One region of the Sutcliffiella sp. NC1 genome, then DNA from elsewhere that is predicted to be linked to it. Evidence: predicted binding sites of a transcription regulator. Region 1 holds the regulator's gene; the other holds the start of a gene.
The links. The regulator NrdR, encoded in region 1, represses ribonucleotide reductase genes. The targets are predictions, from matches to a motif close to AACACNATATATNGTGTT.

Region 1 (10,912 bases):
ATAAATCTTTATAAAAACATGAAGGGACGTTGCGTCTCTAAAATCAGGTGTTTAAGTTAACCCGTTGCACTTCGTCGCTACAGACACTTGCTTTCCGCGGGGAGGGAGTCGAGCCTCCTTTTGACTGTGTGTACAAAAAAACGCTAGAGGGATGTGCTCTAACGTTTACTTACCTTTATTTAATTTAAGTTTTTCTAGACGTTCTGCGAGTTTTCGCTTATTTTCTTCTTGAGCACTAACGGTTTCTTTCTCCTCTTCTTCTTTCGTTTTTTCACTTATAAAACGATTACGATTAGGGGTCTCTTTCGTTTGCTTTGTGGTATTTGATTTGGTTTGTTTTGTTTTTGCCCAATTTTGATATTGGCGGTTTTCTGCTTTTGCTAGCTCCATCGCTTCGATAACAGTTGTAACTCGCTTTCTTGCCCAATGGCTAGCTATTTTCTCCACGTAATTTCGATTTAATTTCATATCTGTTTTTAATAAAACATAGTACAGAAGTACATTCACAACACCTGCTGGAAGTTGTTGCTTAAACATCACATCTTCCACAATCCACAAGTCCGATATAGAAGGATCCCCACCTGAGAAATCAGTCAACAGTTGTTTTGGGGAGACATTTTCCAACATTTGAATTAACTGCTCATCTTTTGATTTCGGTTTTTTATCATCCATTTTTCTTAAATGAACTGGTTGCGTACGCTCGACTAATGTTGGTAGTCCATCTTTATTTTCTAATTGGTACCAATCTCTAGCTACTTTTCTTAGCTCTTCTATATTAACGGTATCGTCATCATCAATAGCATTCATGACAATATCCTTCATCGTAATAGGATCAATATGATATAAAAATGATAATTTTGAGATAGCTTCTTCCACTTTCGGTGTAATGGATTTTCGTGGTATGACAACTTCTGAAAGACCTGCATAGAACAGAGAAAAGTCAAAACCTTCATGCTTTACTTCAATTTCTTTCCCATCTTTTTTCGTAATCCATTCCAGATCTTCATCAAGCTTTGAGTCTTCTAACACCTCATCAGTTACTTGTGTCATCATACTTTCAGCCTGGATAGATGCAAACACCTCATGAAAAGAGCGTGTAATATTTTGAAACGTATTAGGTATTATTTCATCACTAAAGAAATTCTTCACCTTCACATACTTACTTTTTCCAAGACGGTTATACAAATATATATTTAACATCGGATCAGAGAAAAAGGTTTCGGGAGTAAGAGGGGGTTGTAATTCATAAATAAAGGTTCTTACATTTTCCTCTTCTTTCACGTACGTTTTCAGCAGTCCAATTGCTTCAAGTTTTAAGCGCTCCTGATGTATATCCTTTAAGTTACATTGCATAGTCGTCATGATACTATGGTGAGTAGACTCTTCTCCCCAAAGACGATCTTGTTCCAATTCACTCCAAAGCGTCATAAATAAACTGTAACCTCGAAACCCAATCAAAGGTTGGTACAGCATCGTAATAATTTTCCTATCAGCTTCTTGCAATAGCCCATTAACTTTTACAACATAGCGATCAATTGGGATTAGTTCATTCCAATACCTCGTCAACTTGATCCCTCCTTCGTATCATCCAAACTTACAACTTAATATCTGAAATACGTGAAAAAGAGCCTATCATTAAGCTCTTTTTCTATCGTTATTTTCTTTCGCGTTCAATTAGCTCCTTCAGTTCATCTAAAAATACATTTATATCTTTAAACTGTCGATAAACAGAAGCAAAACGAACGTATGCAATTTCGTCAATTTTTGCTAAATGGTCCATGACCATTTCACCGATGGTATTACTATTTACTTCCGACACACCTATATTCCGTAGATCTTTTTCAACGTTAATAACAATATCTTCTAACTTTTCTAAAGGAACTGGTCTTTTTTCACAAGCACGTATTAAACCACGCAATGCCTTTTCACGGCTAAATTCTTCACGTACCCCTTCTTTCTTCACAACGATTAAAGGCATTTGTTCTACTTTTTCAAATGTAGTAAATCGAAAGGAGCAAGCTTCACATTCTCTACGACGGCGAATGGAACGTCCTTCTTCGACTGGACGAGAGTCTAAAACTCTAGTTCCATTGTGATTACATGTTGGGCATTTCATTTAGTTCTCACTCCGTTCTTTTACTTTTCTGCATTTAATCCTGAACCGACATATGTTAATTGCTTACCAAGCTTTTCATACATTATAAAAATTAACTTTCTACTATAGCCAAAATCAGAAGGTAGTACTGTTTCCGTTGTAACAGAGAAATCGATTGCCGTTTCGAAAGGTCTTACAGAAATGACAGTAATAATCATAAAAGCTTTTTTTCCTTTACGAACTTCAACAGCTATCTCACCATGTTCTTCGGAAACTGATTTTACAGTTAACCCATCCTCTTGATGGATAACAGTTTTTATAGCTTCGATTGCTTTTTTAGTAGTCGTTTTATAATATCGACTTTTTAATTGTTCATCTATATGATTCTCTCTCGTTTCTGTTTGAGTAGAAAAAAATGATTTTAGCTTTTGTCCAATTGACATAAAAATATGACAACCCCTAACTTTAGAGTATATGTATTTATTTACAGCTTGTCCTAATTTGAAAAATTCTTTAATTTTCTACTTATCACGAAGAATAACGTGATTATTAGAAAGATTATTAAAGAAAAGACCATAAGAAAAAGAGGTGCATATACACCTCTTTCCATTTTAATTCATTTTCTTCATCTTTTAAAGTGCTTTTGCTTTCTTTACTTCAACTGGGCCCATACCACGTGGAAGCTCAATTGTTTCACGTGTTTTAGCATCTAACGCTTCGGCAATGTAATTCGCCGCAATATTCGGGTCTAATTCTCCGCATGTATACACATCAATACTTGCATAACCATGCTCCGGGAAGCTATGAATCGTTAAATGAGATTCAGAAATAATAACAACACCACTAATTCCTTGTGGTGCAAATTTATGAAATGCTACTTCACGAATTTCTGCTCCTGATTTAAGTGCAGCATCCACAAACGTTTTTTCTACATAATCCATGTCATTTAACTTGTTAAAATCGCAACCCCATAACTCTGAAATAACGTGACGACCAATAGTTTCCATCTCACGTTCCCCCTTTTATTATTTTTTACATGAATTTCTTTCAAAAACTCCGTTTAATTATTCCTACCACGGGGGAAAGTTAGTCCAGAGAGGTCCTAACCCTTTAAGTAGAAACATTACCGCTTCAAGAAGTTCACGAATCATAGTATACTTTGTTTATTTTCTTTTTTCAATACTTTTTCTTTAAATAAATGAAGGGGGGTTAATACTTTTAATATGTAGCTTGTCACAACTGTTTTTTTATATAAGTAAATGACATTACAATTTTTTCATAACGATTACGTAAAAAAGTGACTAATGATTATACTCACTAGTCACTTCAAAAGTCTATTTATATTTATCCCGCTACTACTTTTTCGGATTGAAACATTTTTTCTGCTACAAAATTAACTAAGTCCACTACTCTGCAAGAATATCCCCATTCGTTATCATACCAAGCTAAAACTTTTACTTTATTACCTTCCATCACTATCGTTGATAGCCCATCAATGATCGCTGAATTAGGGTTTGTATTGAAATCAATAGATACAAGTGGTTCCATTGTTACATCAACGATTCCTTCTAATGATCCGATAGAAGCCGTTCTAAACGCATCATTTACGTCATCAACCGTAACACTTTGTTTAACATCTACTACTAAGTCCACTAAAGATACGTTTGGCGTTGGTACTCTTAGCGCCATCCCGTGTAGTTTACCTTTCAAGTGCGGTAAAACTAAAGATAACGCTTTCGCAGCCCCTGTCGATGTCGGAATAATAGATTGAGCACATGCACGAGCTCTACGTAAATCTTTATGTGGATTGTCAATATTTTTTTGATCGTTCGTATATGCATGAACTGTCGTCATTAAACCGTTTACAATTCCAAACTGCTCATCTAACACTTTTACAACGGGAGCTAAACAGTTCGTTGTACAAGATGCATTTGAAATCACTTCATGATTCTCGATATCTAACGTTTCTTCATTTACGCCCATTACAATGGTGACATCCTCATTTTTGCCTGGAGCTGTTAGTACTACTTTTTTTGCCCCTGCGTTTAAATGAAGCGCGGCTTTATCACGAGAATTAAATTTACCAGTAGCTTCAATGACGATATCTATATTAAGCTCTTCCCATGGTAATTCCTCTGGGTTACGATTATTTACTAATTGAATTCTTTTGCCATTCACGATTAATGCATCATTTTCGGGAATTATTTCTCCATCGAAACGACCGTGATTTGTGTCATACTTAATTAAGTGAGCTAACGTTTCTGCTGGATAGCTCGCATTGATTGCAACGATATCGATGTTCCCCTCTTGGATTGCGCGTCTAAATACCATTCTCCCGATTCGTCCGAATCCATTAATTGCAACCTTTGCCATCATTACAATTACCCCTTTTCATATATATGTTATACTTATAAACTATAATTCTTGTAATTAGTATAACACAATAACTTTTGTTGTGTCATCAGAAATATATGTCGATTATTAACTTTTTAAACTAAAAAAACTCACCTTTAATGGCGAGTGTAATGATGGTGAGCTATTCTTGAATTTGTTTTAATATTTCTTGTAATTGAGTGGTTGTCTCGTCTAGAGATCCGTTGTTATCGATGACGAAATTGGCTAGGTTTTTTTTCTCTTTTAAGGGCATTTGTGAATGAATTCTTGCTAACGCTTCATCTTTTGATAATATATTTCTTTCCATTAGTCGCTTTAATTGCACTTCTTCGTCCACATATACTACGATTGTTTTATCGACTAAATGTGTTAATTTACTTTCAAATAGTAACGGTATGTCCATTACGACAACTGAGTAGCCTTCTTGTAAATATTGAGCTGTTTTTTCTTTCATTCTTTTTCTAATGTTCGGATGTATGATACTATTTAAAAGTTGACGTTTATCTTCATTATGAAAAATGATACTCCCTAACGCTGCACGGTCTAACGATCCGTCGTTATGTAATATAGCCGGTGAAAAAGTTTCTACTAACTTGTTTAACGTCTCTGATCCTTTTTCGACAACTTCCCTGGCAATGATATCAGCATCAACGACTGGTATTCCTTTTTCTTTTAATATGTTTGCTACCGTACTTTTCCCACTGGCAATCCCACCTGTTAACCCAATAACAATTCCTGGCATGGCCAACTCTCCTTTACGAAAAAAGAGACTGCTCTAAACACCCAGCCTCTTTATAATTTTATAACCCCAATAACAATTAATAATACACCTGGTAGAAAAGAAAGCTTTTGAATCCAGCTAACATTCGAAAATACTCGACCTAACTTAATTCCAGACACAACAAATAATGAGCACATTATTGCAACACATATCGCCATTCCCCACGGAGAAAACCCTAGAAGAGCTGCACCTATTCCTGCCCCGAAAGCATCTAGAGAAAGTGCAATCCCTAGAAAAAATGCTTCTAATCCAGTGATTGATCCAGAGCGATCAAAATCAGCTTCAGTTGGCTTTTTCAAAATATTAATGACAACACCTAATGATTTTATTTCAAAATTTAGGATCAATTTCTCTCCGACTAACTCCGAATCCTTCTCATTCGAACGGAAAAATTGATATAAAACCCAAAGCCCTAAACAAATAAGGATAACTCCACCAATCGTTTCAGCAAATTGGATCGACATAAAATTCATTATAATTGTACCTAAAAACATCGCAAGTAATAAAGAAACAGCCGAACATAAAGCAATAATGGACAGAGACTTTAGTGGCATATGCATCTTTCGTAATCCGTATGTTAAACCAACACTAAAACTATCTAAACTTACGGCAAAAGCTAAAAGAAAAAGCGACATGTACTGAATCAAAACGAGCTCCTCCCTTACTATCACTAACATAGTATATGGCAGGAGCCCATTCGATGTGTTTATCCCTTTAGCTCTACTTTCTTTGACAATTAGGACATATATGTGTCCCTCTACCCGCAACTACGGACTTTTCGATAACCGTGCCACATTTTTTACACGGCTCATCATTACGACCGTATACAAAAATATCTAATTGAAATAACCCTATTTCGCCTTGAGAATTTACGTAAGAACGTACCGTACTACCGCCTTTTTCCACTGCATCTTGTAACGTTAATATTATTTCTCGATGTAGCGTCCTCATTTGTTCATCCGTTAAACTACTTGCAATTGTTTCTGGATGAATATTAGATCGAAACAACGCCTCATCAACGTAAATGTTCCCTAATCCAACTACTACGGATTGATCTAATAAGGCTGCCTTTATGTTACGATTTGTTCGTTGTAGTTTCTGTTTTAAGACATCTACTGTGAAGCTCTCATCAAACGGTTCTGGGCCAAGGTTTACTAACGGTTTTGTTTTTAATTCTTCACCTGGTTTAAACAGATGGTACGTTCCAAACTTCCGTACATCTTGATATCGTAATTCTGTTCCATCTGTAAATCGAAAAATAACATGTACATGTTTATTCATCGGTTCTTCCTTTGCAAAGAGACCGTATCGACCTTCCATTCGCAAATGGGAAACCATGACAAAATCGGATAACGTAAAGAGTAAAAACTTACCTCTTCTACCTATATCTAAAATTGTTTGGCCACGAAGCAATAGCTCAAATTGTTGGACATCGTCTGGCTCTTTAATCATTTTGGGCCAACGAACTTCCACCTCTTCTATTGTTTTCCCTTTTACTAGTTGTACGAGCGTTCTTCTAACCGTTTCTACTTCTGGTAATTCTGGCAACTTAAATCCCTACCTTTTATTTTGCATCAAACCATGTAGGTCCGTAAGAATAATCAACTTTTAAAGGAACATCTAACTTAATCGCTCGTTCCATTTCTTCAGGAACTATTTTCTTTAATAGTTCCATTTCTTCTTTTGGCGCCTCAAAAACTAACTCATCGTGAACTTGTAACAATAATTTAGTTTTGAGCCCTTCTTCCTTCAATCTACCCGCCATGTTAATCATCGCTTTTTTAATAATGTCGGCAGCACTACCTTGAATAGGAGTGTTCATTGCCGTTCTCTCCGCAAAACTACGTAGATTAAAGTTTCTGCTCGTAATTTCTGGCAAATATCTTCGACGATGTAATAGTGTAGATACATACCCTTTATCTTTTGCGTCTTGAACGATATCTTCCATATATTGTTTTACACCTGGAAAACTTTCCAAGTATCGGTCAATAAATGTTTTTGCTTCTTTACGAGTAATTCCTAAGCTTTGAGATAATCCGTAATCACTAATTCCATAAACAATCCCAAAGTTTACTGCTTTTGCTTGTCTTCGCATATTTGAAGTTACTTCATCGGCACCTACGTGGAAAACATCCATAGCTGTTTTTGTATGAATATCAGCATCTTCATTAAACGCTTCAATTAGCTTTTCGTCCCCAGCAATATGAGCAAGTACTCGTAATTCAATTTGTGAATAATCCGCTGCAAAGATTACCCAATCTTTTTCCGACGGAACAAACGCTTGACGGATTTTTCTACCCTCTTCTAATCTTATCGGGATATTTTGTAAGTTCGGATCAATTGAACTTAGACGTCCTGTCTGAGTTAAAGCTTGGTTAAATCTAGTGTGTATCTTGCTAGTATCTTTATGAACAACTTTTAACAGTCCTTCTATATAGGTGGATTTTAACTTTCCAAGTTGACGATAATTTAAGATTTGTTGAATTATTTCATGTTTTTCTGCTAACGCCTCTAAAACATCAACCGAAGTGGAATAGCCTGTTTTTGTTTTCTTAACTGGAGGTAAACCTAATTTTTCAAATAGGATGACACCAAGCTGTTTTGGCGAATTAATATTAAACTTTTCCCCAGCTAGTTCATAAATAGTTTCTTCTAATTTCTCAAGCTTCTGAGCTAAATCCTCACCCATTTTTTCTAGCCTATCTATATCTACCCTTACTCCAGTCGCTTCCATATTCGCTAAAATAATGGATAACGGCATTTCCAATTGCTCAAAAAGTTCTAACTGCTCATTTTCCTCTAATTCCTTTATAAATGTATCTTTTAATTGTTCCATCGCAGTTGCTTTTCTAATTAAATGCTCTGCTAATATATCTTCATTAGGTACAGCCTGTTTTGCTCCGCGACCATATATTGTCTCATCTGCTTGTACTTGGGCATACCCTTTTTTCTTCACTATTTCTGCTAAGTCTTCGGAAGCTTCCGCAGGGTTTAAAATATAGGAAGCTAAATGGAAATCAAAATCAATTCCATTTAATTCAACGCCTTGCCAACGAAGGGCAACTTGCGCTCTTTTCGCATCAAAAACCGTTTTCTTTTGTTCCTTTGATTGAGCAAACTCTTTAAAGACTTCTGATTGTAGTGCATCTTCCGTCCGGAAATAAAAGCTACCTTTCTCGTTAACAATTGCAATTCCTTGAATAGTAGCCTTATGATAGTTTTCTTCCAACACTTCTACCATGAGCACATTTTCCCAAGCGAAATGATCTTCACGAATTTCTTCCACTATTTCATATGTAACTGTCTTTAATTCTTCTATTGGTTCTTCTACTGTCGCTCCGACTTTATCTAACAAGGAATTGAAGCCTAGCTCTTTAAATATCCCAACAACTTTTTGGGCATCAAAGCCATCATATTTCGTATCATCCACCTTTACTTCAATTGGTGCTTCACGAAGAATTGTTGCTAACTCTTTACTCATCAGTGCTTGTTCTTTATTTTCTTCTAACTTTTCCTTTAGTTTCTTTCCACTTACTTGATCAATCGACTCTAATAATGACTCTACCGAACCAAACTCTTTCAATAGCTTTAATGCTGTTTTTTCTCCCACACCTGGTACACCTGGAATATTATCGGAAGAGTCACCCATTAGACCTTTCATATCGATAATTTGATTAACATTAATTCCGTACTTTTCCTGTACAAAGTCAGGAGTATAGGAGTCAACATCTGTTATTCCTTTACGAGTAATATCTACTGTCACGCGGTCTGATGCAAGTTGCGTTAAGTCTTTATCTCCAGAGATAACTTTTACTTCGAAGCCATCTTTTTCGGCTTGAAGTGACATTGTTCCAATAATATCATCGGCTTCATAGTTATCTAATTCGTATGTTTTAATGTTGTATGCATTTAATAGTTCTCTTAAAAAAGAAAACTGCTCAGAAAGTTCTGGTGGAGTCTTTTGTCGTCCTCCTTTATACTCTCCAAACGTTTTATGACGGAAAGTAGTTTTTCCAGCATCAAATGCAACTAACATATGTGTAGGTTTTTCTTCTTCTAATATTCTCATTAACATCATCGTAAATCCATAAATAGCGTTCGTATGTATCCCTTTATCGTTACTCAATAGCGGCAATGCAAAAAACGCACGGTACGCTATACTATTTCCATCAATTAGTACTAATTTTTTTGTCATGTTCTTACCTCCTTCTATATAAAAAAGCCATAATTCTCCGTTTCTATTTTAACATGATAGCAAATAGAAAGGAAAATTACGGCTACAATTGTTTTCTTTTATTTATTCTCTATATCCAAGAAGTAATCTAGCATATGGAGAATCAGATGGTAAAATAATGACAGTATCTCCGTTAATAGTCGTTTTGTACGATTCTAAAGTACGATACAATTGATAAAACTCTGCGTCTTTTGAGAAAGAGTCGTTATATACTTTTGCAGCTTCCTGTTCTCCTTCCCCTCTTATTTTATCGGCATCCGCTTCAGCTATAGCTAACATTTCTCTTACTTCTCTATCTGTATTTGCAATAATTCTGTTTTTCTCTGCTTCCCCTTGGGAGAGATAATCTTGTGCTGTAGATTCACGTTCAGAAATCATACGAGTATATACCGAATGTTCATTTTCCTCAGGCAAATCAGTACGCTTTATACGGACATCTGTTACAACGATTCCATAATTATCTTTCGTAAGCAACTCGTTCACACGCTCTGTTACAATATCATTTAAACTTCCACGGCTCGATTTTTCATCATTAATAATTTCGTCATAGTTAAGTCGCCCTAACTCTGTACGAACAACCGAGAAAACAAACTCCGACATCTTTGCTTCTGCATTCACTACTGTTGCTGCTTGTCGTAACATTGATTGTGGATCTTCTATTCGCCATAAAACATAGTTATCTATTAACATTCGTTTTTTATCTCGAGTATTTATTTCTGCCTCTGTTACATCATAAAGCATTTGATATTTTGGTAGAGTCGTAACTTCTTGAATGAACGGTATTTTCACGTATAAGCCAGGCTCATTTTTCACATCAACAACTGCTTGGAACTGTCGAACAACTTTAAACTCACCTTCTCTAACAATGTAAACATTCGCAAGAAGAAGTCCTATAACAACGAAAGCTATAATTAAAACAATTCCACCGCGGATTGCTTTTTTCCACTCAAAATTAGGCTTACGTTCTTGAATATCTATTATGTTTTGATCACTCATTAGTTGTTGCCACTCCCTTCCTGATTCACTGGTGGTACCGGAGTACTATTCGTTGATTCTGATTGGCGAATAGGGAAGTATTTCATCGTATTTCCTTCATCATTCATAATATAAATTTCTGCATTAGGTAACACATATTCTAACGTTTCAATAATAATACGCTCTCTAGTAATTTCTGGAGCATTTACATACTCTTCATATAATGCGTTGAATCTTGCGACATCTCCACGAGCTTTTTCAATACGGGCTGTTTTCTCCCCTTCAGCTTTTGAAATAATCGCGTCTTTTTCCCCTTGCGCCTCATTAATCTGTTGATTACGATATCTATTAGCTTCATTCCTTCTTGTTTCCATTGTTTCTCTTGCATCAGTTACATTTGTAAATGCTTTACGAACTTCTTCATTCGGTAGCT
Region 2 (10,912 bases), 370 kb from region 1:
GGCATCTTTACGCAGTCGCTTTTCTATCATGGATACTATTTAACGGCCCTATTCCCTTCCAAATACAACTACTTCTTTTCGATGAATGGAATATTTTTTATGGGTACTTTATGTTAGCTATCCCTTATCTATTAATGATCACTTATTTATTAAAAAATATAATGGATAAATCTTCTCGTAAAGGAGGGTTCACTTCTTGAAACCGAAACTTCTTATCGCCTTTTTGTTATTACCTATTGTAGTTAGTTGTCAAAATCCAAATGTAGAGTATCCGGTTATAGAAGATTTAGGGATGGTTGGGATAATGGGTTTTGATTATGTTGATGAAAGACAAGTAAAAGTAACTATGACACTTTCTCCTACGAGAGAGGAAGAAAAAGAAAAAGTACAGCAAGGGACATCAACAGTGGAAGTTCCACATCAGGCAGTGTTAGAAATGTCAACAATATCTGAAAAAATACTATCACTAGCTCAATTAAGGGTATTATTGTTTAGTGAGGAGTATGCCGCTAAAGTTGGAATTTGGGAGACGATTGAACATCTTTATAGAGATCCTAACGTCGGGGCTAATGTGTTCGTCGCTGTTATTAGTGGTTCTGCTGAAGAAGCTCTCTCGCTACCATATGAAGACAAGCCTGAAATTAATGTGTACCTTAATGAACTATTAACACCGAGAATAGCAGTCGCGTTTAATCCTTTTACTACAATACATGATTTTATTTATCGGCTTACAGACAATATCTCAGATCCTACCACCCCTTACTTAGAAGTAATCAATGAAAACTCGCTAAAAATTACGAGAGTAGCATTATTTAAAGGGGATAAATTTATTTCCACTATAAGTCCCGAAGAAGCAAAATTAGTAGAAGCATTAAAAAAAAGAAGAAACATTCCTGATATGAGCATTTCATTAAATGAAGGGGTTACGACATTACGATTTGTCAAAACCCGAATATTAATTGAAACAAATGGAGATTTACAAAACTTAACTATTTCAACTAATTTATTTGTTAACGGAAGTGTAATTGACTACGAGGGGCATAAAAAGTTGGATACGTTACAAAACCAAGTGGAATTAGAACAAAAAGTGAGCGAGCAGCTGAATGAACAGCTAAGAAAAGTAATTAAGCACTTTCAAGAGTTAGAAATTGATCCAATTGGGTTAGGAGAAAAAGTAAAAGTACGAAATAGTAGCAACTGGACAAAAGAAAACTGGAACAAGGTTCTAAAGGATGCTGAAATTAAAACGAATGTAAAAGTAACAATTGTCTCACCTGGAACAATTAGTTAACTTTTCAGTAGAGGGTTGTTAATAAAAACCATTAGAATAAACCGTTATCTCCCACCTAAACAGATGTTATATATACCGTGGAGGTGGGAGAACACTAATTCTTATACATGGCAAAACGCGGGAAGGAATTATAGAATTTCTTCTAGTCTTATATCGAATATTAATTATAAATCAACTATACGATTAGTTAATACTATATGATTGATCTCTAACCACTACCGTCTCAGGTTTGAAACGTATTAAAACATTACTGTCATCCAAATGTTTAAATCGTGGATCCCATTGTTCCATATTCTCTCCTAAATATTTCGCCAACAATCGATTTGCAATTGTATGATTAAATGGCTCAACAGTGGCAACACCTCTAAAACCCGCATGCAATACGAGACCGGTTTTCACGTCGAAATCTACGATACCGATAGCACAGTTTCTATTTACCCTTATTCTCTTTGGAAAACTATCGGAAGAAGTCCCTATAATCCAAAGTATGTTATTATTCCAAAGAAACCAAACTGGGGAATCTCTTGGAAAGTCCTCTTCGACTGTCGACAAATGCGCGAACAAAGGCTTAGCTAGGAACTGTTCCAAATCGAAACTTCTTTTCTTATCTTTAATAATTTTCACTTTTAAAACCTCTCTTTAAAAAAAGTTCATTAATTATCATTTAAAGTTATTTGTTCTTGTACCTCTTACTTCTAATCGAACTTTAACATTATTATGAACTATTTGAAATATTTTGTAAAAAACAACTTGACGAGATTAAACTTCTTATAAGATAATACTCTTGAGTAATATAATGGAATGAGGGTTTACATAATGGGAAAAAGGGGCCGTAAGCAAGGTTCCAGTGGCGAGCATAGTAAGGCTCAATTACTATCGATAGCAGCTGATGAATTTGCAGAACATGGATATTTCTCAACGAAAATAAGCACAATTGTGAAAAAAGCTGGAGTTACGCAACCTACCTTTTATCTTTATTTTCCTAGTAAAGAAGCAATATTTCAGGAATTAGTTGGCTTGTTTCGAAACAAATTTGCTCTCCTTACGAAAAAAAGCCGACTAGAAACAGGGCTAGAATTAGATTCCCTTCCAGGAAGAATTGCCATCGGCTTAACTGCAATTTTTCAATTTTTTTATGACAATCGAAGCTTAACTAAAATTGGACTTTATCTGTCTGATGATGCAGAAGAGATAAAAAATGATATTGTCCAGCTAATCACGGAAAACTTAGAGTCTGAACAGAGAGATGGATACTTTCGGACGAATGTGGAAATGCGTACGGTTGCAGAGAGTTTAGTTGGTATTATGGAACGTCTTACTGCCACTTATTTGTTTCAAGATAAAAAAAAGCCTGAGGAATTAGCAAGAGAAATTGTTGATCTTTTATTATACGGGTTGCAAGTTAAATAACATATTTCGTTTCTACTAGAGAAAGACTGTGCTTAGGTTGTTTTACTAGCCTTTAATATTGGGGATGATTTGAATGGAAACGGTAAAGGAAAAAAGTTATGATATGCTAGACCCAGACTGGATTGAGCTTCTTTTAATCGCGAAAGAAATTGGCTTAACGATAGAACAAGTGAAGGAATTTTTGCACGAAAAGAGCATAAATGACCGATAGAATTCAGATGATTGTGGTGCAATAAGACTAGAATGAACATCTAGTATTCTAGTCTTTTATTTACTGTATATTTCCCTATCCCCAAACTTTCTTATTCCCCTTTAATCTCCTATTAATCTTCCTTTTAATAAAGACAAACATCCCATAACCAATCATAACTCCAATTGTGTTCAAAATAACATCATCAATATCTGTACTTCGTCCGATAAATAATTGTGTTATTTCGATGAAACATGTAACCGCTAGAGCAACTACTGATATCTTTTTAAGCGAACGCACTCTTCGATAAAGAAGAGGAACGAAAATTCCAATCGGTGTAAAAACAAACATATTCCCAAATATATTAACCATTGATAAACTACTCCAATTGTCTATGTTAGGATTTGCTTGAAGATATAGGAAAAGTGTCCGAAACGGGATGATATTGACGCTAGCTATTTCATTTGACCATTGTACATTAAAATAAAATTCTCCCGTCGAACTAATAATCCCCGCATCCCATTTTGGAATAATCGTTTGGGATGCTACTGCAATGATGTAAAGAGAAAAAAAGCCTAATAGCAACTCTCGCCCTACACTTGCTTGTTGTTTTTTCCTTTTCATATAAACAAATCTACCTATTATATAAAAAGGGACAGCAATTACCATATACTCTATCATTTTGTATACATATAACAGTATTAAACTCATATTCCCTCCGTTACTTCATCTTATATGTAATTTAATTGCAGTTTTAATAATACCACAATTTGGAATATTACTTTTAAAAAAGTAGCTCGTCCTAACATCTTTTTTCGTTAGGACGAGCTACTTAATTTCTCAAACGTTTATAAACCACATTTTAATTGCGCGCCGCAATCCGTACACGTGTTACAGCCGCCAATTTCTTTTACTTCCCCTACACGACAAACTGGGCAAGTGTTACCAACTTCAGAACCGAAAGTAACATTAGTCGAGCGCAGGTCATGAATTGTTTCAACTAGTACTACTGGCTTTTTCTCTTCTTCCACCATCTCTAATTGTTCTGTTACATCTCCAGCAAAGTTTTCCTCTGCTTTTAAAGTTAGAACTTGTGTGTCACGGCTACCATCCACGTAAACCGTACCACCTTTTGCACCACCTTTATATAGACGCTCGTATACTTTCTTTACTTGATCTACTGAATATCCTTTAGGAGCATTAACTGTTTTACTAATAGAGCTATCAATCCAATTTTGGATAATACATTGAACATCCGCGTGCGCCTCTGGGGATAATTCCATTGCGGAAATAAACCACTCCGGTAATTCCTCTGGATTAGCTTCAGGATGACGATCTAAATATTCTTGAACGATATCAGCTTTTACTTCCATGAACTTCCCTAAACGACCACTACGGAAATAAGAGAAGGAGAAGTATGGCTCTAATCCTGTCGATACTCCAACCATCGTTCCAGTAGAACCTGTAGGAGCAACAGTTAACAAGTGAGAGTTACGGATTCCATAAGCTTTAATGTTTTCTTTAACATCTTCAGGCATTTTACTCATGAAACCAGTTTGTGTAAACGCCTCACGTAATTTAGCTGTCTCTTCCTCTGTTTCGCCAACTAAGAATGGGAAGCTACCTTTTTCTTTCGCAAGCTCAATCGAAGCGCGGTATGCAGTTGTTGCGATCGTTTCAAATACTTCATCAACTAATTTGTTACCTTCATCTGAACCGTAAACAGATTCACAGTAAATGAGAAGATCATGTAACCCCATAACACCTAAACCAACACGTCTTTCTCCTAACGCTTGCTTTTTGTTTTCTTCTAAGAAGTAAGGTGTTGCATTAATAACGTTATCTTGCATTCTTACTCCGACTTCTACTGTACGCTTTAGTTTTTCGAAGTCGACTGTTTTTGTTTCTTTATTTGCCATTTCAGCAAGGTTTACCGCTGCTAAGTTACATACAGAGTAAGGAGCTAGCGGCTGTTCTCCACATGGATTAGTTGCTACAACTTGTTGACCGTATGCTTTTGCATTTGTCATGTCATTCGCATTATCCATGAAGAAAATTCCTGGTTCTGCGGAGTATGTTGCACAAATATTAACTAAATTCCACAGTTCACGAGCTTTAATTGTGCGATACACACGTACGCCGTGACCTTGCTTTTCCCACTCACGAACGTCACCTACTTGATGCCATTCGTTGTTGTAGTGTTCCATTTCTTCTTTGGAATAGTTTTCAACACTTGGGAAACGAAGGTCGTACTCACTATCGGTATCAACTGCTTCCATGAACTCTTTTGTTAAGCAGATGGAAATGTTTGCTCCTGTTAAGAACTCCGAATTGTGAACAGAGTATGTTCCGCCTTCTCTTAACTTAAGTTCTGCATCTCTAATAATCCCTTCACTGAAACCACCGTATCCAGGAATATGTTTGTAATTTACAATACCTTGATACATTGACTCTTCTTGTAGAGTTAACGGTGTAAATTTCAGCTTATCTTCCGCTGCCTTTTTTATACCTTCATCGTTTGTGTTTTCAATTAAATAACGTAGTATTCTAGGATTTTGCATTTTTGAAATAATGAACTCAATAATATCAGGATGCCAGTCGGCTAACATGATCATTTGAGCTCCGCGTCTGGATCCACCTTGCTCAACAAGATGTGTAAGTTTAGCAATGTCATCTAACCATGAAACAGAACCAGATGATTTACCGTTTACACCGCGAGCTAGTGTATTTCTTGGACGAAGTGTCGATCCGTTTGTACCTACACCGCCACCACGGCTCATGATTTCCATAACTTGTTTACGGTGCTCGGAAATACCTTCACGTGAATCTTGAACGAAAGGCATTACGTAACAGTTAAAGAATGTAACTTCCGTGCCTGAGCCAGCCCCATATAATACGCGCCCAGCTGGTACAAAGTTCATTGATACTAGCTCCTGGTAAAACTTCTCAGTCCATTCTTTACGTTTTTCTTCCGTTTTTTCTACTGATGCTAAACCTGTTGCATTTCTTTTTGCAATTTGTTCGTAGAAGATCTCAAGAGGTTTTTCAATAACATCAAGAGACCGTTCTACGATTCCTGTTTCTATTTCTACTTCTTTTGATAGTACACCACGATATTCTTCTTCTACTAAAACTTTTGCTTTATTGGTAGTCCAATCTATACTTTGTATAAATCCTAATCCTCTTGCTGGGAATTTTGGATCTTCTTTTATCGTTAGCACAACAAAGTCGCCTTCCGACAGTGTACGCTTTTCTGTATCTTTAAAAGCGTATCTATCTAACATTACTAAACGAGAAACACCTTTATGAGTAAGCTTCATGTCGTCAGTAATTTCATGTACTTGAGGGAATTGCTGAATATCTTTATTTAATTTCTCTCTATTCAGCTTTGATTGTTCATTAAGTGATATAACCATCATCACAACTCCTTATTCTACTAATCTTCTATATGACTATTTAAAAGTATAATCATAAAATAACACATCTATTGATGAACTTTCAACATAAAACAACTATATATAGTATATATTTTATCAACAAGAACACAACATATTGATTCAAGACCTACTATTTCTCTATTTGTCAAATCGCTAAATAATAAAAAAACAGAGATAAAATGAGAGAAATTAAGATTTAATCCTTTTCATGACGAATTTTGCGATATTTTGTAGGTTGAAAAATATCCACTACTATTAATAACTTGATGTATCAAGCTTTCTCGAAATCGATATCCAAAATAAAAATAAATATTTTTTTCGTCAAAACATGTTTACTTTTAATTGTAATCATGTTAACGACGGTAAAAATAAAAAGGTACCGAGAATTAACTCGTTACCTTTTAAAATTCCATTCTTTTGTAGCGTATTTTTCATTTGCTAGCTTTTCTACATATTGTATTTCACTTTCAGAAAGTTCATAACGTTCTAGATGAATGTTTAACCCTTTTTCAAATCCTTCTTTAAAAGCTATTTTAGCTTCTTCCATCGAAACAGGAGTTTTTCTTAAAGCATTAATTGCAACTGCTTTATTTTTAAAATTCCGTTTCATTCGTTCTTTTACACGATCGTTGGGATATACAAAAAGACTAAACAACAAATCTTCATCTATATCTAGTAAAATCGAGCCATGTTGTAAAATAACACCTTTTTGCCTCGTTTGGGCACTTCCTGCTACTTTTCTACCTTCAACAACTAACTCGTACCATGAAGGCGCATCAAAGCATACTGCTGACCGGGGATTTTTCAATCCATCTTTTTCTTCCTCAGTTCTCGGAATGGCAAAATAAGCGTCCAAATCAAGCTGTTTAAACCCTTCTAATATGCCTTCTGAAATGACTCGATAAGCTTCTGTAACAGTTTTAGGCATTTCTGGATGTTCTTCGGACACAATAACGCTATATGTTAATTCTTTGTCATGTAAAACACCTCGTCCACCCGTTGGTCTTCTTACAAACCCTAACGTATTTTGTTTGACTGCATCCATGTTAATTTCTTTATCTACCTTTTGAAAGTAGCCAATCGAAAGCGTAGGTGGGTTCCATCCGTAAAATCGAATGGTAGGAGGGATTTTCCCTTCACTATGCCAATCTAATAAGGCCTCATCAAGAGCCATATTAAAAAATGGGGATTGGTTGCCAGAATCAATATATCTCCAAGTTTCTTTCGCCATTTATGTTTTCCTCTCTTACTATGTATATAATGTAAGTCTAGCAAAAGATATACTAACTCGCAAAATTTTTAGTTAGAAGATGACTTTTTCGACAACCTTTTATATAATTATTTAGTACACATAGAAAAGAGGGGTTGAATACGTTGACATCATTATATGTTTTACTTGGAATAGTAGTTGCGATTATTATCTATTCTGTTATTGTTTATTTCTATCAAAGAAAAATATTAAAAACACTATCTGAGGAAGAATTCCGTGCAGGGTACCGTAAAGCACAGTTAATTGATATAAGAGAACCGAAGGAATTTGATGGTGGCCATATTTTAGGTGCTAGAAATATTCCGTTATCTCAGTTAAAAATGCGTATGAATGAGATCCGTCCTGACAAACCAGTTTATTTCTATTGTCAAAACTCTATGCGTAGTGGCCGTGCAGCACAAATGCTGCATCGTAAAGGCTATAAAGAGCTTTACCAATTACAAGGCGGATTTAAAAAATGGACAGGAAAGATTAAAACGAAATAATTACAAAGGCGGAGGCGCATCGCCCTGACCCGTACAAACTGGACTGTTCCGGTAGGAGATAAAGGAAACACTTTGGGAAACGTTAGTTGAGTCGATGTTGACTTATCGCACGGACGGAACGGGAAGTTTGATAGGGTCAATGCGCCGGAGCTAGACGAACAAAAGCGGAGGCGGCTCGTTCAGGTCCAATCAAACTGGAGCTTTTCCGCAGGAGATAAAGGAAACACAGCGAACGATAGAGAGCTGATGTTGACTTATCGTACGGAGGAAAAGCGAAGTTTGAGCCGGACCTAGCCGCCGGAGCTAGACGTAACAAAGTAAAATTGTAATTACAAATATTATAAGACTGCTCAAAACCTTGAGCAGTCTTTTGTTATTTCGATGATTGTAATATTTCTTCTATTTGATGTATATGGCGTTTTTCATGAAAACCGATTAGTTCAATCCACTTTCCAACTGTTAATTCCCCCATCCATCGGTGGGGACTAGTATACTGGTTCCAATCATTGGATGGAGTTGATCTTACAAACTCATCTAGTTCTTCCCTTGATTCACTTAATAATTGGATTAATTCATTTTTGCCATACGTATTACCTGTTGGACAAATGTCATTAGGAGCACTAATCTTACGCGTACGGTCCATAAGAAAAGACAAGTCAAAATCGGGGTTAGCTTTTTCTTTCTGATTCATTTGTATTGCTACAGCTTCCTTTATAATGCCAACAAATTTCCTTTCAGTAAGATATAAGTGCTCTAATATTTCTCCTATCGTCCACCCGTCGAGTTTTTTAATAAGGTCTTGCTCATTTAATTTCTCAATATTATGTAATAAATCTTGTCGAATCTGTTTGGTTTGTTCATAGTACATTTTGACTCATCTCCTTTAATAAATGATTACGCTTACTTTATTATAATTGATTTTAGTACGTTTTATGAAGAATAACACTCAATGTTTTAGCCTCAACACAAATGTTTATAAGCCATCTCTAATGTCCCTGAAAAGATGCCTACCTTCACATATAAAAGAAGAAGACCGATCACTCGGTCTTCTTTATTATTCTGGTTGATAACGTAATATTGGTTTACGCGCAGCCATCGTCTCGTCTAAGCGACCAATTACAGTAGTATGTGGTGCTTCTTGAACGATTTCTGGGTTTTCTTCTGCTTCCTTTGCAATTTGAATCATCGCTTCAATGAATTCATCTAGCGTTTCTTTAGACTCTGTTTCAGTCGGCTCAATCATAATACACTCTTCCACGTTAAGCGGGAAGTAGATTGTTGGTGGATGATAGCCAAAGTCTAGTAAACGTTTCGCGATATCAAGCGTACGTACTCCTAGTTTCTTTTGGCGCTTCCCTGATAGAACGAACTCATGCTTACAATGACGATCAAATGGTAGATCATAATGTTCCGCTAAACGACGCATCATGTAGTTCGCATTTAGTACAGCATATTCTGTTACAGCTTTTAAGCCATCTGGACCCATTGTACGGATGTATGTGTATGCACGAACGTTAATGCCGAAGTTTCCGTAATAAGGTTTTACACGACCGATGGATTGTGGACGATCATAATCAAAGCCATACTCACCATTTTCGCGTTGGACAACTAATGGTTTAGGAAGATACGGAATTAAGTCAGCTTTCACTCCAACTGGACCAGAACCTGGACCACCACCACCATGAGGGCCAGTGAATGTTTTATGCAAGTTTAAGTGAACAACGTCAAATCCCATATCTCCAGGACGAGCTTTACTTAAAACAGCGTTTAAGTTAGCACCGTCGTAATATAATTTACCGCCAACACCGTGGATAATTTCTGCCATTTCTAAAATATTCTCTTCAAATAGTCCTAGTGTGTTCGGGTTCGTTAACATTAATGCTGCCGTATCTGGACCAACAACACGTCTTAAATCTTCTAAATCTACTAATCCATTTTCGTCGGATTTTACTGTGATAGTTTCAAACCCTGCAACAGTCGCTGAAGCTGGGTTCGTACCGTGTGCAGAATCCGGAACGATAACTTTCGTACGATTTGTATCACCATTATTCTCGTGATACGCACGAATCATCATTAATCCAGTCCACTCACCGTGTGCACCAGCAGCTGGTTGAAGTGTCACTTCATCCATCCCAGTAATTTCTTTTAAATGTTGTTGAAGGTCATACATTAACCCTAGCGCACCTTGAACTGTGCTTTCATGTTGTAACGGGTGAATATGAGCAAATCCAGCAAAACGAGCTACGTTTTCATTGATTTTCGGATTATACTTCATTGTACAAGATCCAAGTGGATAGAAGCCAGAATCTACACCGTGGTTTCGGTTAGATAGTGCTGTGTAATGGCGCATAATATCTAGCTCAGATACTTCTGGTAAATTTGGTTCTTCTTGGCGTATATAATCGGCAGGAATAACGTCTTCCACATTAATAGTTGGAACGTCCATTTCCGGCAAGCTGTAGCCAATTCGGCCTTCTTTCGATAGTTCAAAAATTAACGGTTGGTTTCCTTGCTTATTCATTGCCATCCCCCAATTCTTTCACAAGTGTATCAATCTCATTTTTTGTACGTAGTTCAGTTACGGCAATTAACATGTGATTTTTCAAGTTTGGATCCGTTTGACCTAAATCATATCCTCCAATAATTCCTTTAGAGAGTAAATGTTCATTTATTTCTTCAATTGGTTTATTTAAGCTCACTACAAACTCGTTGAAGAATGGTCCCGAAAATGCTATTTGAACACCGCGCTGCTCAAGCTGTTGTTTCGCATAATGAGCTTTTTGTATATTTTGGGTAGCCATATCTTTTACACCTTGTTTCCCAAGGGCT

Region 2: a site for NrdR is predicted at 6,433-6,450, ahead of O1A01_RS17600 (vitamin B12-dependent ribonucleotide reductase). Genes of this name have one in related genera too.

What each region holds. Positions count from the first base shown of each region.
Region 1 is NZ_CP115153.1:3,728,217-3,739,128, forward strand. Features, by position in the region: gene O1A01_RS19475 (replication initiation and membrane attachment family protein) at 166-1,566, opposite strand; gene nrdR (transcriptional regulator NrdR) at 1,655-2,116, opposite strand; gene O1A01_RS19485 (cytosolic protein) at 2,137-2,538, opposite strand; gene speD (adenosylmethionine decarboxylase) at 2,728-3,102, opposite strand; gene O1A01_RS19495 (glyceraldehyde-3-phosphate dehydrogenase) at 3,440-4,471, opposite strand; gene coaE (dephospho-CoA kinase) at 4,632-5,231, opposite strand; gene ytaF (sporulation membrane protein YtaF) at 5,282-5,917, opposite strand; gene mutM (DNA-formamidopyrimidine glycosylase) at 5,991-6,818, opposite strand; gene polA (DNA polymerase I) at 6,835-9,465, opposite strand; gene hflC (protease modulator HflC) at 9,568-10,500, opposite strand; gene hflK (FtsH protease activity modulator HflK) at 10,500-10,912, opposite strand, start outside.
Region 2 is NZ_CP115153.1:3,358,937-3,369,848, forward strand. Features, by position in the region: gene O1A01_RS17570 (GerAB/ArcD/ProY family transporter) at 1-200, shown strand, start outside; gene O1A01_RS17575 (Ger(x)C family spore germination protein) at 197-1,291, shown strand; gene O1A01_RS17580 (pyridoxamine 5'-phosphate oxidase family protein) at 1,475-1,915, opposite strand; gene O1A01_RS17585 (TetR/AcrR family transcriptional regulator) at 2,108-2,701, shown strand; gene O1A01_RS17590 (anti-repressor SinI family protein) at 2,775-2,912, shown strand; gene O1A01_RS17595 (VanZ family protein) at 2,988-3,602, opposite strand; gene O1A01_RS17600 (vitamin B12-dependent ribonucleotide reductase) at 3,740-6,307, opposite strand; gene O1A01_RS17605 (lipoate--protein ligase family protein) at 6,723-7,559, opposite strand; gene O1A01_RS17610 (rhodanese-like domain-containing protein) at 7,703-8,083, shown strand; gene O1A01_RS17615 (DinB family protein) at 8,457-8,951, opposite strand; gene gcvPB (aminomethyl-transferring glycine dehydrogenase subunit GcvPB) at 9,138-10,604, opposite strand; gene gcvPA (aminomethyl-transferring glycine dehydrogenase subunit GcvPA) at 10,597-10,912, opposite strand, start outside.